DNA from 3 places in the Pseudosulfitobacter sp. DSM 107133 genome. Region 3 is predicted to be linked to each of the others. Evidence: riboswitches for the same ligand, from Rfam matches in the RefSeq annotation. Region 3 holds a riboswitch; each other region holds the start of a gene.
The links. Region 3 has a riboswitch for thiamine pyrophosphate ahead of DSM107133_RS20555 (IS6 family transposase). Riboswitches for the same ligand answer to the same signal wherever they lie in the genome.
Positions count from the first base shown of each region.

Region 1 (4,253 bases), on a different replicon from region 3:
AGACAGAAACGCCTGCCACAGGGTAAAGCGTACCGCAGCCCAATCGGCAGGCCCAAGGGAATATCCCCCCTCGGCCCGCCACGCCACCGCGCCCAGCGCGGCAGCGATCAGCGCCACGACCAATGTCGCAGCGCCAATACCGCCTAAGCGGCTTATTTGGACAGGGCTTGCAGCCATTCCTGCAACGCTTCATCCCGCAGTGCGGGCGCATCCTCCGACGGCACCAGCAGCGCCGTTTCGGGGGTGATCAGTGTTTCGAACCCTTCGGGCAGACCGTCCTTGGGCGTTACGGCGGGATACATCCAGTTGGTCGTGGGAATGGCCGACTGGAACGCATCCGTCACCATGAAATCCAGAAACTTGTCCGCAAGCTCGGGCTGGTCGCTTGCTGCCAGTTTGCCAGCGACTTCGACCTGCAAATAATGTCCTTCCGAGAAGGGAGCTGCCTTTTTGGTGGCGTCCTCTTCGGCAATCAGGTGATAGGCGGGCGAAGTGGTATAGGACAACGCCATATCGGCCTCGCCCTCAAGGAACAGACCATAGGATTCGGACCAGCCTTTGGTCACTGTCACGATGTTGTCCGCCAGATCGGCCCAGATCGCAGGCGCCTCGTCGCCATAAGCCGCCTTGACCCACATCAGCAGGCCCAGACCGGGTGTGGACGACCGCGGGTCCTGAATGACGATCTTCAAATCGCTGTCCGCCAGTTCGCGGAAATTCTTGGGCGGCGTGATGCCGTCGTTGTAGACAAAGGCAAAATAGCCCCAGTCAAAAGGCACGAAATTCGGGTCGCTCCATTCCATCGGCACGTCATAGGCCACATCGACCGAATGCGGCGCGAACAGGCCCGTGGCGGTGGCGGCAGCGGTCAGGTTGGTGTCGAGCCCCAGCACGACATCAGCGTCCGAGCGCGCGCCCTCCAGCTTCACCCGCGCCAACAGCGCGGCCCCGTCGCCCGTGCCCACGAACTGCAAATCGCAGTCGCACACCTCTTCAAAGGCTTTCTCGATCACCGGACCGGGGCCCCAGTCGGATACAAAGCTGTCATAGGTATATACGGTCAGAACAGGCGTTTCGGCCTGCGCTGTGGTGGCAACGGTTGCTGCAAGAACTCCCGCTGCAAGATGGATCGGCTTCATGGCATCCTCCAATTTGCTGGCGAAAGGGCAAAGCGTGGAGAGATGTCCAGACCTTCCCTCCGCCGGTGTTAACCGGTTCAGGTTCAACGGGTCCGCGATCATTCGCATCTCAGCCATTAGGCCCCCCGAGGTGTTGCAATAGCTAGGGTGTGTGGGCTGCCGAGGCAAGCCGTATTCAGGTTTCGTCCAGAATGCTGCGCGCGTGGTCCACCGTAATGTCATCTGCTGCAACGATGGCACGGGCGACACGGTCAATGTCGGCACCTGTCGCGCCTGCGGTGATCGCGATGTTGCGCGCGTGCAGCGCCATGTGGCCACGCTGGATGCCCTCGGTTGCCAGGGCGCGCAGCGCCGCCATGTTCTGCGCCAGGCCCACGGCGGCAACCACCTGCGCCAGTTCGGTTGCCGTCTCGACGCGCAGCAACCGCAACGCCGCCTGCGCCGCCGGGTGAGTGCGGGTCGCCCCACCCACAAGGCCCAGCGCCATCGGCAGTTCGATACTCCCACTCAGCCCACCGCTGGCGGTGCGCTCCCACCGCGTCAGCGCGGTATAGCGTCCGCAGCGCGCGGCAAAGGCATGTGCCCCCGCCTCGACCGCGCGCCAGTCGTTGCCGGTGGCGATCACCACCGGATCAATGCCGTTCATGATCCCCTTGTTGTGCGTCGCCGCGCGATACGGGTCAATCACCGCCAAGGCGCAGGCCTCGACGATGCCCTGCGCCACATCCGTGCCGTTCAAAGTATCGGTATCCAGCGCCGCCGCCTCCAGATCCACACGCGCCCGCACCAGCCGCAGATCGGCCAGATTGGAAAGGATGCGCAGCCGCACGGTGCCGCCCGCGATCGCCTCGACCTTTGGGGCCAGCAGTTCGGCCATCGTGTTGACCGTGTTCGCCCCCATCGCATCGCGCACGTCCACAATCAGATGCAGCACCACCATCGGCCCCACCGGCGTGTCGTCAAACACATGCACCTCGATGTCCTTGCAGCCGCCACCCAGACCGGTCAGCACCTTGTCCCTTGAATTGGCCAGCGCCATCAACGCGCCGCGGTGTTCCAGTATCCGCAGCCGCGCCGCCGCAGGATCGCTAACGCCCAGCACCTGCACCTGCGCGCGCATCACCGGATCATCCGCCGAGGCATGAAAGCCGCCCCCGGCCCGCGCAATCCGCGCCATATAGGACGCCGCCGCCACCACAGAAGGCTCCTCGACCACCATCGGGATCAGGTAATCCTTGCCGTTGACGCAAAAGTTGGTCGCCACGCCCATCGGCATCTCGAACTTGCCCACCACGTTCTCGATCATCCCGTTGGCCGTGGCCAACGGCAACGCCCCCTCGCCCGCCAGCAACGCGCGGTCGCTCTGATCCAGCCCCGCCGCCGCACAGACCGCGTCCAGCCGCGCTGCGGGTTCAAGATCACGCAGCCCCGCAATGCGGGCATTCACAGGTGTGGGTTTTGTCATTGTGTCCTCCTGATGCCGTTTCAGGACGGTACAGGCTGAACCGCACCGGTCAATCACTCTTGAGCCGATGGGCCTGTGCCGTTATGGCCTTGGGCCAAAGGAGACCGCGATGTCGATCAACAGCTTTGGCCACCTCTTCCGCGTCACCACATGGGGTGAAAGCCACGGACCCGCCTTGGGTGCGACGGTCGACGGCTGCCCTCCGGGCGTGCCCGTGACCGAGGCGATGATCCAACACTGGCTGGACCGCCGCAAACCGGGTCAGAACAAATACACCACCCAGCGCCGCGAGGCCGACGAGGTCCGCATCCTGTCGGGCGTGTTCGAAGGCCAGACCACAGGCACACCCGTGCAACTGATGATCGAAAACACAGACCAGCGCTCCAAGGACTACGGCGACATCATGGACAAGTTCCGGCCCGGTCACGCCGACATCACCTATTGGCAGAAATACGGTATCCGCGACTATCGCGGTGGCGGCCGGTCCTCGGCCCGCGAAACCGCGTCACGCGTGGCGGCGGGCGGTCTGGCGCGCGAGGCGATCCGCGCGATTGCCCCAGACGTGCAGATCACCGGCTACATGACCCGTATGGGCGCCCACGAGATCGACCGCACCCGCTTCGACTGGGACCAGATCGAACAAAACCCGTTCTGGTCTCCCGATGCCCAGACCGCCGCTGATTGGGCCGACTACCTTGACGACCTGCGCAAATCCGGCAGCAGCGTCGGCGCGATCATCGAAGTGGTGGCGCGCGGTGTGCCCGCCGGCCTTGGCGCTCCTGTCTACGGCAAGCTGGACACCGACCTTGCTGCCGCCATGATGTCGATCAACGCGGTCAAAGGTGTCGAGATCGGCGAAGGCATGTCCGCCGCGATGCTGACCGGCGAATTGAACGCCGACGAGATTTTCATGGGCAACGACGGCAAGCCGTCATACTCCAGCAACCACGCGGGCGGTATTCTGGGCGGTATCAGCACCGGACAGGACATTGTCGTGCGTTTTGCCGTCAAACCAACCTCGTCGATCCTGAAAACCCGCAAGACCATCACCAAGACGGGTGCGGAAACCGAGATTATCACCAAGGGCCGCCACGACCCCTGCGTCGGCATCCGCGCCGTGCCCGTGGGCGAGGCGATGATGGCCTGCGTTCTTCTGGACCACATGCTGCTGCATCGCGGTCAGGTTGGCGGGCAGATCGGCGAAAACCGCGGGCGCATCGGCTGAAATGTCACAATAGGCACGATTTAGCAGAGGTCTGTGGGAAATACCCCGTCGCGCCCTAGATTACAGGGCATGCTGTGTCGAAAGGATGCATTATGACCCGTCGCATGATATTCAACGCTCTTGTTCTCGGTGCGCTGCTGCCTGCGCTTCCTGCCTTTGCGCAAGATACGCTTGGGCGTGAAGGCACGTTTCATGGACACAACGGCGCCTCTGCCAGCGGCGATGTGGTTGTGACCGATGCAGGCATTTCCCTGATGCGAAACTTCAAACTTCAAGGCGCAGAAAACGCACATGTAGGCTTGGGGTCAAACGGCGTTGTCGCGGTCGAAACAGACATGGGCGCACTGCAAGCCACCGAAGGATCGCAGGATTATCCAGCGGGCCAGTCGTACAATGTCTCGGACTATAACGAGGTCTGGATATG
Region 1 covers NZ_CP085154.1:225,781-230,033, reverse strand. Annotated here, with positions in the region: gene DSM107133_RS01115 (thiamine/thiamine pyrophosphate ABC transporter permease ThiP) at 1-177, opposite strand, end outside; gene thiB (thiamine ABC transporter substrate binding subunit) at 153-1,139, opposite strand; TPP riboswitch at 1,177-1,277, opposite strand; gene DSM107133_RS01105 (hydroxymethylglutaryl-CoA reductase, degradative) at 1,315-2,604, opposite strand; gene aroC (chorismate synthase) at 2,714-3,829, shown strand; gene DSM107133_RS01095 (hypothetical protein) at 3,922-4,253, shown strand, end outside.
Region 1: another riboswitch for thiamine pyrophosphate. It lies ahead of thiB (thiamine ABC transporter substrate binding subunit); the one in region 3 lies ahead of DSM107133_RS20555 (IS6 family transposase).

Region 2 (4,253 bases), on a different replicon from region 3:
CAACAAGGGCTTTGACAAGCTGATGACAGGCTATGGCAAGACTGTGGGCAAGCTGGTGCGCTGGCGGTTCCTGACCGGTCTGGCCTATATCGGTATCTTTGTTGCCATGGGCCTGCTGTTCGTGCGCACCCCCCAGGGCTTTCTGCCAGACGAAGATCAGGGCATTCTGTTCACCCTTATCCAGGCGCCAACAGGGGCCACCAGCGAACGCACGCTGGATGTACTCAAGCAGGTCGAGGATTACTACCTGGAACAGGAATCCGACATCGTGGATTCGGTGTTCGGCGTTGTCGGCTTCAGCTTTGCCGGTCAGGGCCAGAACGTCGGCATCATGTTTGTGCGCCTGAAAGACTGGGCCGACCGCGAAGCTGCAAACCAAAGCGCGCAGGCGCTGGCGGGCCGTGCCTTTGGCGCGTTCAGCCAGATACAGGATGCGATGGTGTTCCCCGTGGTGCCGCCTTCGGTGATCGAATTGGGCAACGTGTCCGGCTTTGATTTCTATGTACAGGCACGCGGCGGGCAGACCCATGAACAGTTGCTGGATGCACGCAACCAGTTGCTGGGCATGGGCGCACAAAGCCCGTTGATCGCCTCTCTGCGCCCCAGCGGGCTGGAGGACGCCGCCCAGTTCAAACTGGACATCGACTGGCGTCGCGCCGGCGCCATGGGAGTGACCGCGGCAGATGTGGGCAACCTGCTGACGATTGCCTGGGCCGGCCGCTATGTGAACGATTTCATCGACGAAGGGCGGATCAAGCGCGTCTATGTTCAGGGCGAGGCCGATGCCCGTGCCCTGCCCTCGGATCTGGCCAAATGGCGCGTGCGCAATGCCAGCGGCGGTCTGGTGCCATTTTCGAACTTTGCCGATGCCGAATGGGCTTTTGCGCCGCAGGGTGTGACCCGCTACAACGGCGTGCCTGCGATGCAGCTTCAGGGCGCACCGGCACCCGGCGTCAGCACCGGCGACGGTCTGGCCGAGATCTATCGGCTGGCCGAGCAGTTGCCCCCCGGCTTTCAGATCGCGCTGACCGGCCTGTCGCTGGAAGAGCAGGAATCGGGCAGTCAGGCACCGCTGTTGTACGGGCTGTCGCTGGCGGCAATTTTCCTTGCGCTGGCCGCGCTTTACGAAAGCTGGTCGATCCCCTTTGCGGTGATGCTGGCCATGCCCATCGGCGTGCTGGGCGCGCTGACAGGGGCCTGGCTGGGGGGGTTTGAAAACGGCGTGTTCTTTCAGGTCGGTCTGCTGACGGTGATCGGTCTGACAGGGAAAAACGCGATCCTGATTGTCGAATTCGCGCGCGACCGCCGCGCCGAGGGCGAGACGGTGATCGAAGCCGCCGTAGACGCTGCAAAACAGCGTTTCCGTCCGATCATCATGACGTCGATGGCCTTCTCTTTGGGCGTTCTGCCGCTGCTTCTCAGCACCGGCGCAGGCTCGGGCGGGCGCACGGCCATCGGCAGCGGCGTGGTGGCGGGTACGATTTCGGCCACCGTGTTCGGCGTGCTGTTCGTGCCGTTCTTTTTCGTCGTCATCTCGCGGCTGACCCGCAAGGGGCGCGCTGAAACCGGCTGATTGCGGCACAACCCGGCCGCGAAAAAAACCGGTTGTGATCCGCGAAAATACACTCTAGCCCTAGAGGCGAACAGCGTCAGACCGCACCGCGCGGCCCGACGCACGACATAATATCCGTCGGGGGGCCCCTTGGGGCTGAGAGGTGCATGCACCGACCCGTCGAACCTGATCCGGGTCATACCGGCGTAGGGAACGGGTAGGTTGCGCATCACATCGCGCAGGCTCTTTTTCCACGTCGGCAGTCCCACATACGTTGGAGATGCCCGTGGCCCACAGACCCCCGATTGCCTTGACCATTGCCGGTTCCGACAGTGGCGGTGGCGCCGGTATTCAGGCGGACATCAAGGCGATGTCGGCCAATGGCGTCTATGCTGCCAGCGTCCTGACCGCCATCACCGCGCAGAACACCATGGCGGTAACGGCTGTTCACGAGGTGCCCGCCGACATGGTCGCCGCGCAGATTGCGGCGGTTCTGGATGATCTGGATGTGGCGGCGGTCAAGCTGGGGATGCTGTCGGGCGCTGCCGTCATCGCAGCCGTGGCAGAGGGACTAGCGGGCTTTGCCGGGCCGGTTGTCGTTGATCCGGTGATGATTGCCAAATCGGGCGATGCGTTGTTGCATGACACTGCGGTTGACGCCTTGGCGCGCCGGATTCTGCCGCTGGCGACGCTGCTGACCCCCAACCTGCCCGAAGCCGCGCGGCTTCTGGGCGCGGCAGAGGCGAAAACCCCCGACGAGATGGCCGCACAGGGCATGCGCCTGCTGGCGATGGGGCCGCGAGCGGTCCTGATGAAGGGGGGACATGGCGCAGGCGAAACCTGCACCGACGTGCTGGTCGACGCCAGCGGCACCATCGCCACCCTGTCCGCGCCGCGCCTGCACACCCGCAACACCCATGGCACCGGCTGCACCTATTCCGCAGCCATTGCGGCGCAGCTTGCCCGTGGGGTGGACCTGCCCGCCGCCGTCGCCGCTGCGCATGGCTATCTGCAAGGGGCGATTGCCGCTGCCGACACATTGGACATCGGCGCGGGCCACGGTCCCGTCCACCATTTCCACGGTCAGTGGTGATGCATCGCATTACCATCATCGGCGCCGGTGTCGCGGGCCTGTGCGTGGCACGCGCCCTGCTGGATCGCGGCGCGCGGGTCACGTTGATCGACCGTCAGGCCACCCTTGGCCCGCAATCCTGTTCGTGGTGGGCCGGCGGTATGCTGGCCCCGTTCTGCGAGGGCGAAAGCGCCGAAGAACCCGTGGTGCGGCTGGGGCAGGAGGCCGTCGGCTGGTGGGCCGCCCACACGCAGGCCGTCCACAGGAACGGCACGCTGGTGATCTCGCCCGCCCGCGACACTGCCGAACTGACCCGCTTTGCCCGCCGCACCCGCAATCACAGCCCCGTGGACGCAGAACAAATCGCAGCACTGGAACCCGATCTGGCGAACCGTTTCACACGCGGTCTGTTCTTCAAGGACGAGGCCCACCTTGCCCCCCGCGACGCCCTTGCGCAACTGCGCGCGGGTCTGATCCGTGACGGGGTGATCTTTGAACAGGGTGATGCCGACCCCGATGCGCTGGCCCGCCAAGGCCTGACCATAGACTGCCGTGGCTTTCAGGCCCGCGCGCAAATCCCCGACCTGCGCGGCGTCAAGGGCGAGATGCTGGTGCTGTCCTGCCCCGACGTCACGCTGTCCCGCCCCCTGCGCCTGCTGCACCCGCGTATGCCGCTGTACATCGTGCCGCGCGGCGATGGTGTGTTCATGCTGGGGGCGACGATGATCGAAGGCCAGGCAGGCCGCCATGTCACCGCCCGCGCCCTGCTGGAACTGCTCAGCGCCGCCTATGCGCTGACCCCCGCCTTTGGCGAGGCCGAGGTGATCGAGATCGGCGTCGACAGCCGCCCCGCTTTTGCCGACAACCTGCCGCGCATCCGCCGGCACGGCAACCTGATCCGCGCCAATGGCTTGTTCCGGCACGGTTTTCTTCTGGCCCCTGCCCTCGCCCGCATGGTGGCCGGCCTGATTTATGACAACACAACCCCCGAGGTGATGGATGAAACTACAACTTAACGGAGACCCGATTGACACGCAGGCCGACACGCTGGCCGATCTGCTGACGGCACAGGGCCTTGGCGATGCCAAGGTGGCCACCGCCGTCAATGGCCGCTTTGTCCCCGCCGGCGCCCGCACCGCCTGCGGGCTGACCGATGGCGATTTGATCGAGGTTCTTGCCCCGATGCAGGGGGGCTGAGCGATGCGCGATTTTTACGGCACCACGCTCGCCAACGCCCTGATGCTGGGCACCGCGCAATACCCGTCGCCCGCCATTCTGGCCGATGCCTTCCGGCGCAGCGGCGCCAGCGTGGCCACCGTATCGCTGCGCCGCGAAAGCGGGCAGGACCGGGCGGGGCAGGATTTCTGGCAGCTGATCCGCGATCTGGGCGTGCAGGTGCTGCCCAACACCGCCGGGTGCCACAGCGTGAAAGAAGCGGTGACAACCGCCCATATGGCCCGCGAGGTCTTTGACACCAGTTGGATCAAACTGGAAGTGATCGGCGAGGAAGACACCCTGCAACCCGATGTTTTCGGGCTGGTCGAGGCCGCGCGCATCCTGACCGAGGACGGTTTTCAGGTGTTCCCCTATACCACCGAGGATCTGGTGGTGGCCGACCGCCTGTTGCAA
Region 2 covers NZ_CP085155.1:291,860-296,112, reverse strand. Annotated here, with positions in the region: gene DSM107133_RS19150 (efflux RND transporter permease subunit) at 1-1,573, shown strand, start outside; TPP riboswitch at 1,682-1,782, shown strand; gene thiD (bifunctional hydroxymethylpyrimidine kinase/phosphomethylpyrimidine kinase) at 1,839-2,645, shown strand; gene DSM107133_RS19140 (FAD-dependent oxidoreductase) at 2,645-3,640, shown strand; gene thiS (sulfur carrier protein ThiS) at 3,624-3,821, shown strand; gene DSM107133_RS19130 (thiazole synthase) at 3,825-4,253, shown strand, end outside.
Region 2: another riboswitch for thiamine pyrophosphate. It lies ahead of thiD (bifunctional hydroxymethylpyrimidine kinase/phosphomethylpyrimidine kinase); the one in region 3 lies ahead of DSM107133_RS20555 (IS6 family transposase).

Region 3 (4,253 bases):
CGGCATCGGCGCGATTGGCGACGCGGTGGCCCATGCGCTGATGTTGCGGCACGCGGGGCAGGCCCAGACCATCCAGCGCAACAGTCCCTTTGCGGGGGACCGATTTGACGAAAGCGGGGCGTTTGACGCGGGTCTCTACGTGGTGACCGAAATGCTGGTCGACGGGATACTGCAACTGTTCAAGGCGGGGATCGTGCGCCGCGAGGTTGACGGCGTTGCCATTCACGCAGGGTTTTTCGTGGATTGCCGTGCCTTTTACGCGGCGTTGCGCGGTCTGACGGATGCCGAACACGCCCGCATCCGCATGATGCCCGTGTCATTCACTAACCAGCTCTACGGTGACGAAGAGACCAAACGCGCCGCCCGCACCGATGCGCGTTTTGTAAACGCGGCGATGAAGGTGAGCGTTTTGGGCGGTGTGACCAGTGACATCACGAAAGGCGGGCAAGTGGTCAGCGGCATTGGCGGTCAGTTCAACTTTGTCGAACAGGCCTTTGCACTGGACGGGGCGCGGTCGATCATCACGCTGCCCGCAACGCGGACAAAGGCGGGGCGGACCACATCGAATATCGTCTGGTCGCATCCGCACGAAAGCGTGCCGCGCGCCTATCGCGATATCGTGGTGACGGAATACGGCATTGCCGATCTGCGCGGGGTGCGGGACGAGGTGGCGGTGGCGCGCATGGTGCGTATTGCCGACAGCCGGTTTCAGGATGATCTGGTTGCACAGGCGAAGGCGGCGGGCAAACTGGCGGCGGACTTTGCGGTGCCTGACGGGTGGCGGTGCAACACGCCGCGGCATCTGGACGGCTGGCTTGATCCGGTGGAATTGCCAAAATTTCCCTTTGGCACCGACTTTGATGCCGTCGAACAACGGTTGCTGCCCGCGCTGGACCTGTTGTCGCAAACCCAGGGCGACCGCCTCGGCATGGCGCGTCTGGTCTTGGGTGGATTGCGGGCCGGGGATGCCAACCGCGCCTGCATGGAGCGTATGGCACTGAGCGCCCCACGCGGTTTGCGCAACCGGCTGGAGGCGCTGGCACTGAAAGGCGCGCTGCGCAAGGTCGGGTAGGGACAGCAGACCGCGCGGAACTTTTTCGCGGTCGGCCATGTTTGTAGACATATATCGTAAAAGACAGGCCCGCGCACGGCTGGCCGTCTGGGAAAGGGTTTCAAATGATAGCAGAGGCGGGTCTGGCACGGATTGCAATTCTCGGTCTCGGCCCACGGAGCCTCGGCGCGCTTGAGGCACTGGTCACGCATTTGCAGGACAGCGCCTGTCGCGTCGCCGTCGATGTCTTTGACCCCTCTGACGCACCGGGGGCAGGGCCGAATTTCCACCCTGACGAAAGCCCGCTCTGCCTGCTGAACATCCCCTTTCGTGACATCGCGATCCGCCCGCCCGCGTTTTCACGCTGTGGCAGCTTTGCGGATTGGTACGCCCGGCACACCGGCGAACAGGCTGACCCCGACAGTTTCCCGCCGCGCGCCGTGATGGGGCAGTATCTGCAGGCGCGGTTGCATGATCTGCGGACCACGGCACAAGGAACGGTTGCGATCATCCCCGAACGGGTCAGCCGGGTTGAGCACAGCGCCGAGGGCTGGCGGGTAAAGGCCGGTGGGACGTGGCGCGCACCCTATGACGAGGTTTTGTTGACACCCGGACAGCCACAGGTGCGCCCCGACGATCAACTGGCGGAATGGCAGGCCCATGTCGGCCGCAGTCAGGGCACGCTGACGCGGGCCTATCCCGCGAACCAACTGGCCGACCGCGCCCGAGACTGGACAGGCTGCACCGTGGCCATTCGCGGTTTGGGGCTGTCCACCTTTGACGTTTTGCGGGTGCTGACCTGCGGGCAGGGCGGGTCGTTTGATGCCAAAGGATACCATCCGTCAGGCTGCGAACCCGCACGCATCTATCCGTTTTCACTGAACGGTCACCCGCCATTCCCAAAACCTGTAACAGCCCCGCTGGACGCGCGATTTGATCTGCACCGCGCCGAGGTGACCCGGTTGTCCCGCGCCATCGCACAGGCCGCCGAGACGGATCCCGACAGCGCGCGCGCCGCGATCAATGCCGCACTGGACCCCGCCGTGACACGCATCCTGTCAGAATGTCACAGGCAGGTTCCGCAAGGCGCGGTGTCAGAGTGGTTGCATCGCGAATGGATCAAACCCGGTGCGCAGGAAACGGACCTGAACCCGATCGAAAGCCTGCGCATGGGCATCGGGCTGGCTGATGGCACGCTTGACCCGACCATCGGATATGTGGCCGGACAGGTCTGGCGCAAGATACAGGATGACCTGCGCAAGGGGTACAACCCCGCTGACACACCTGCCGAGACGGCACAGATGCTGGTCGGGTTCGACGAAGGGCTAAAGCGGTACAGCTACGGCCCCCCGTTGTCAGCGGCCCAAGAGCTGTTGGCATTGGTGGAGGCGGGAATTGTCGATCTGGACCTTGCCGCCGATCCCGATTTCACCCTGACAGAGGAAGGCTGGACGCTACAGGGCGCTGAGCAAAACGCCCGCGTTTCTGTCATGATCGACGCGGTGCTGCCTTCGCCCGATCTGTCGGCCATTGCGGCGGCGCCAGTGGCATCGCTGGTGGATGCGGGCGTGTTGGCGTCTTTGGCCGATGGGTTGGCGGCGCGCACCGCGCCTGACGGGCATGTCTTGGATCAACAGGGCCACGAGATACCGCAATTGTGCCTGCTGGGACGGCTGGCGCTGGGGAGTGTGATCGCGGTGGATTCCCTGCATGACTGTTTCGGCAAATCGTCGTACCGCTGGGCCAGAGGCGTTTGCGCGCGATGGGAGGCGGATCACCGCACCGGCGTCGCTTGATCCCCGACAGGACGGCTGCTACCACATGGACGAATCCGTTGGGGTGCCTCGAAAGGGGCTGAGAGGCGCAAGCCAACCCATCGAACCTGATCCGGACAATACCGGCGTAGGAAACGGAACACGAACAGGTCACGGGGCCACCCCCGCACGCTGTTCTTCCTCCTCCTGTCGCCGGTGGAGGAAGCTATGACGCCACGGGCATCCACACGGTTCTGTCGCAAAGTTTTTGCGGTTGGTTGGACTGGCTTGCGCATGGTAGGTGCGGGCTTTTGAGCTTGATGTAGGGTCCCCATTTGTGGCGATTGAATTCAAAGGGAACCATTTCCCGAAAAGCGTGATCTTGTACGCTTTATTCTTCTACGTGCGCTACGGCGTCTCCTATCGGGATCTGGAAGACATCATGGCTGAACGCGGAGTTGAAATTGATCATGCCACGTTGAATCGCTGGGTGGTGAAGTACTCGCCGCTGATCGCTGCAAATGCGCAGGCGAGAAAGCGGTCGACTGCCGTCTCTTGGCGGATGGATGAAACTTATATCAAAGTTCGTGGAACCTGGACTTACCTGTATCGCGCGGTTGATCGTGACGGGCAGACCCTTGAATTCATGCTGTCAGAGCGTCGTGATACCGCTGCGGCTCGCAGATTCTTCATGCGTACCGTTGGCACCAACGGTGTCCCGGACCGTATTGCCATCGACAAGAGCGGTGCCAATTTGGCTGGCTTGCACAGTCTAAATGTCATCCTCAAATTCACTGGAGTTGGTCGGATCATCGGTATCGTTCAATCCAAATATCTCACGGATGTATTTGACAAGAAGTTTTTGAAGTACGGAGCTCCTTTTTTGGTTGACCTACTGATGTGAAACCGGATCGGCCATTGGCGACCTCTGCTTCCATTTTGTGACGAAGCGGCGGTATACTTCCTCCGCGTGACCGACAGCCTCTCGTTCCCGATCGCGCACCGATTTGAGGCTGTAGTCGGCTGCTGACCCTTTTGTCCTGCCACCCCGTTTAGAAGGGTACCCTGCGGCCAATTCCAGTTTTCTAAGCTTCCAGTCCAGGAGAGCAGGACGGCTCCAGATGTACTCTTCGCCTTTCGATAGCATGTGCCAGATGACCACCGTCAGCTTACGCGCTGTCGCGACTGCTGCGACTTGGTTCCCGCGCTTTTCTTTGATCCGTTGAAAGAAGGCTCGCAGCGGGCCAGGTGTTCGGGACACCGACCAGGCTGCCTCCACCAGCATCGCTCGCGCATGTGATCGACCCTGCTTGGTGATGCGCCCGTGATAGGCAGGCTTGTCACCAGATTGCCGTACCCGGGGATTGAGGCCGAAATAGCTGACAAGCTTCTCTGGCGATGAAAACCGTCCGATATCGCCAACGGCAGCCAGGACACTCAATGCGACG
Region 3 covers NZ_CP085156.1:90,965-95,217, forward strand. Annotated here, with positions in the region: gene DSM107133_RS20545 (acetyl-CoA hydrolase/transferase C-terminal domain-containing protein) at 1-1,072, shown strand, start outside; gene DSM107133_RS20550 (FAD/NAD(P)-binding domain-containing protein) at 1,177-2,847, shown strand; TPP riboswitch at 2,877-2,977, shown strand; partial or broken gene DSM107133_RS20555 (IS6 family transposase) at 3,143-3,673, shown strand; gene DSM107133_RS20560 (IS110 family transposase) at 3,698-4,253, opposite strand, start outside.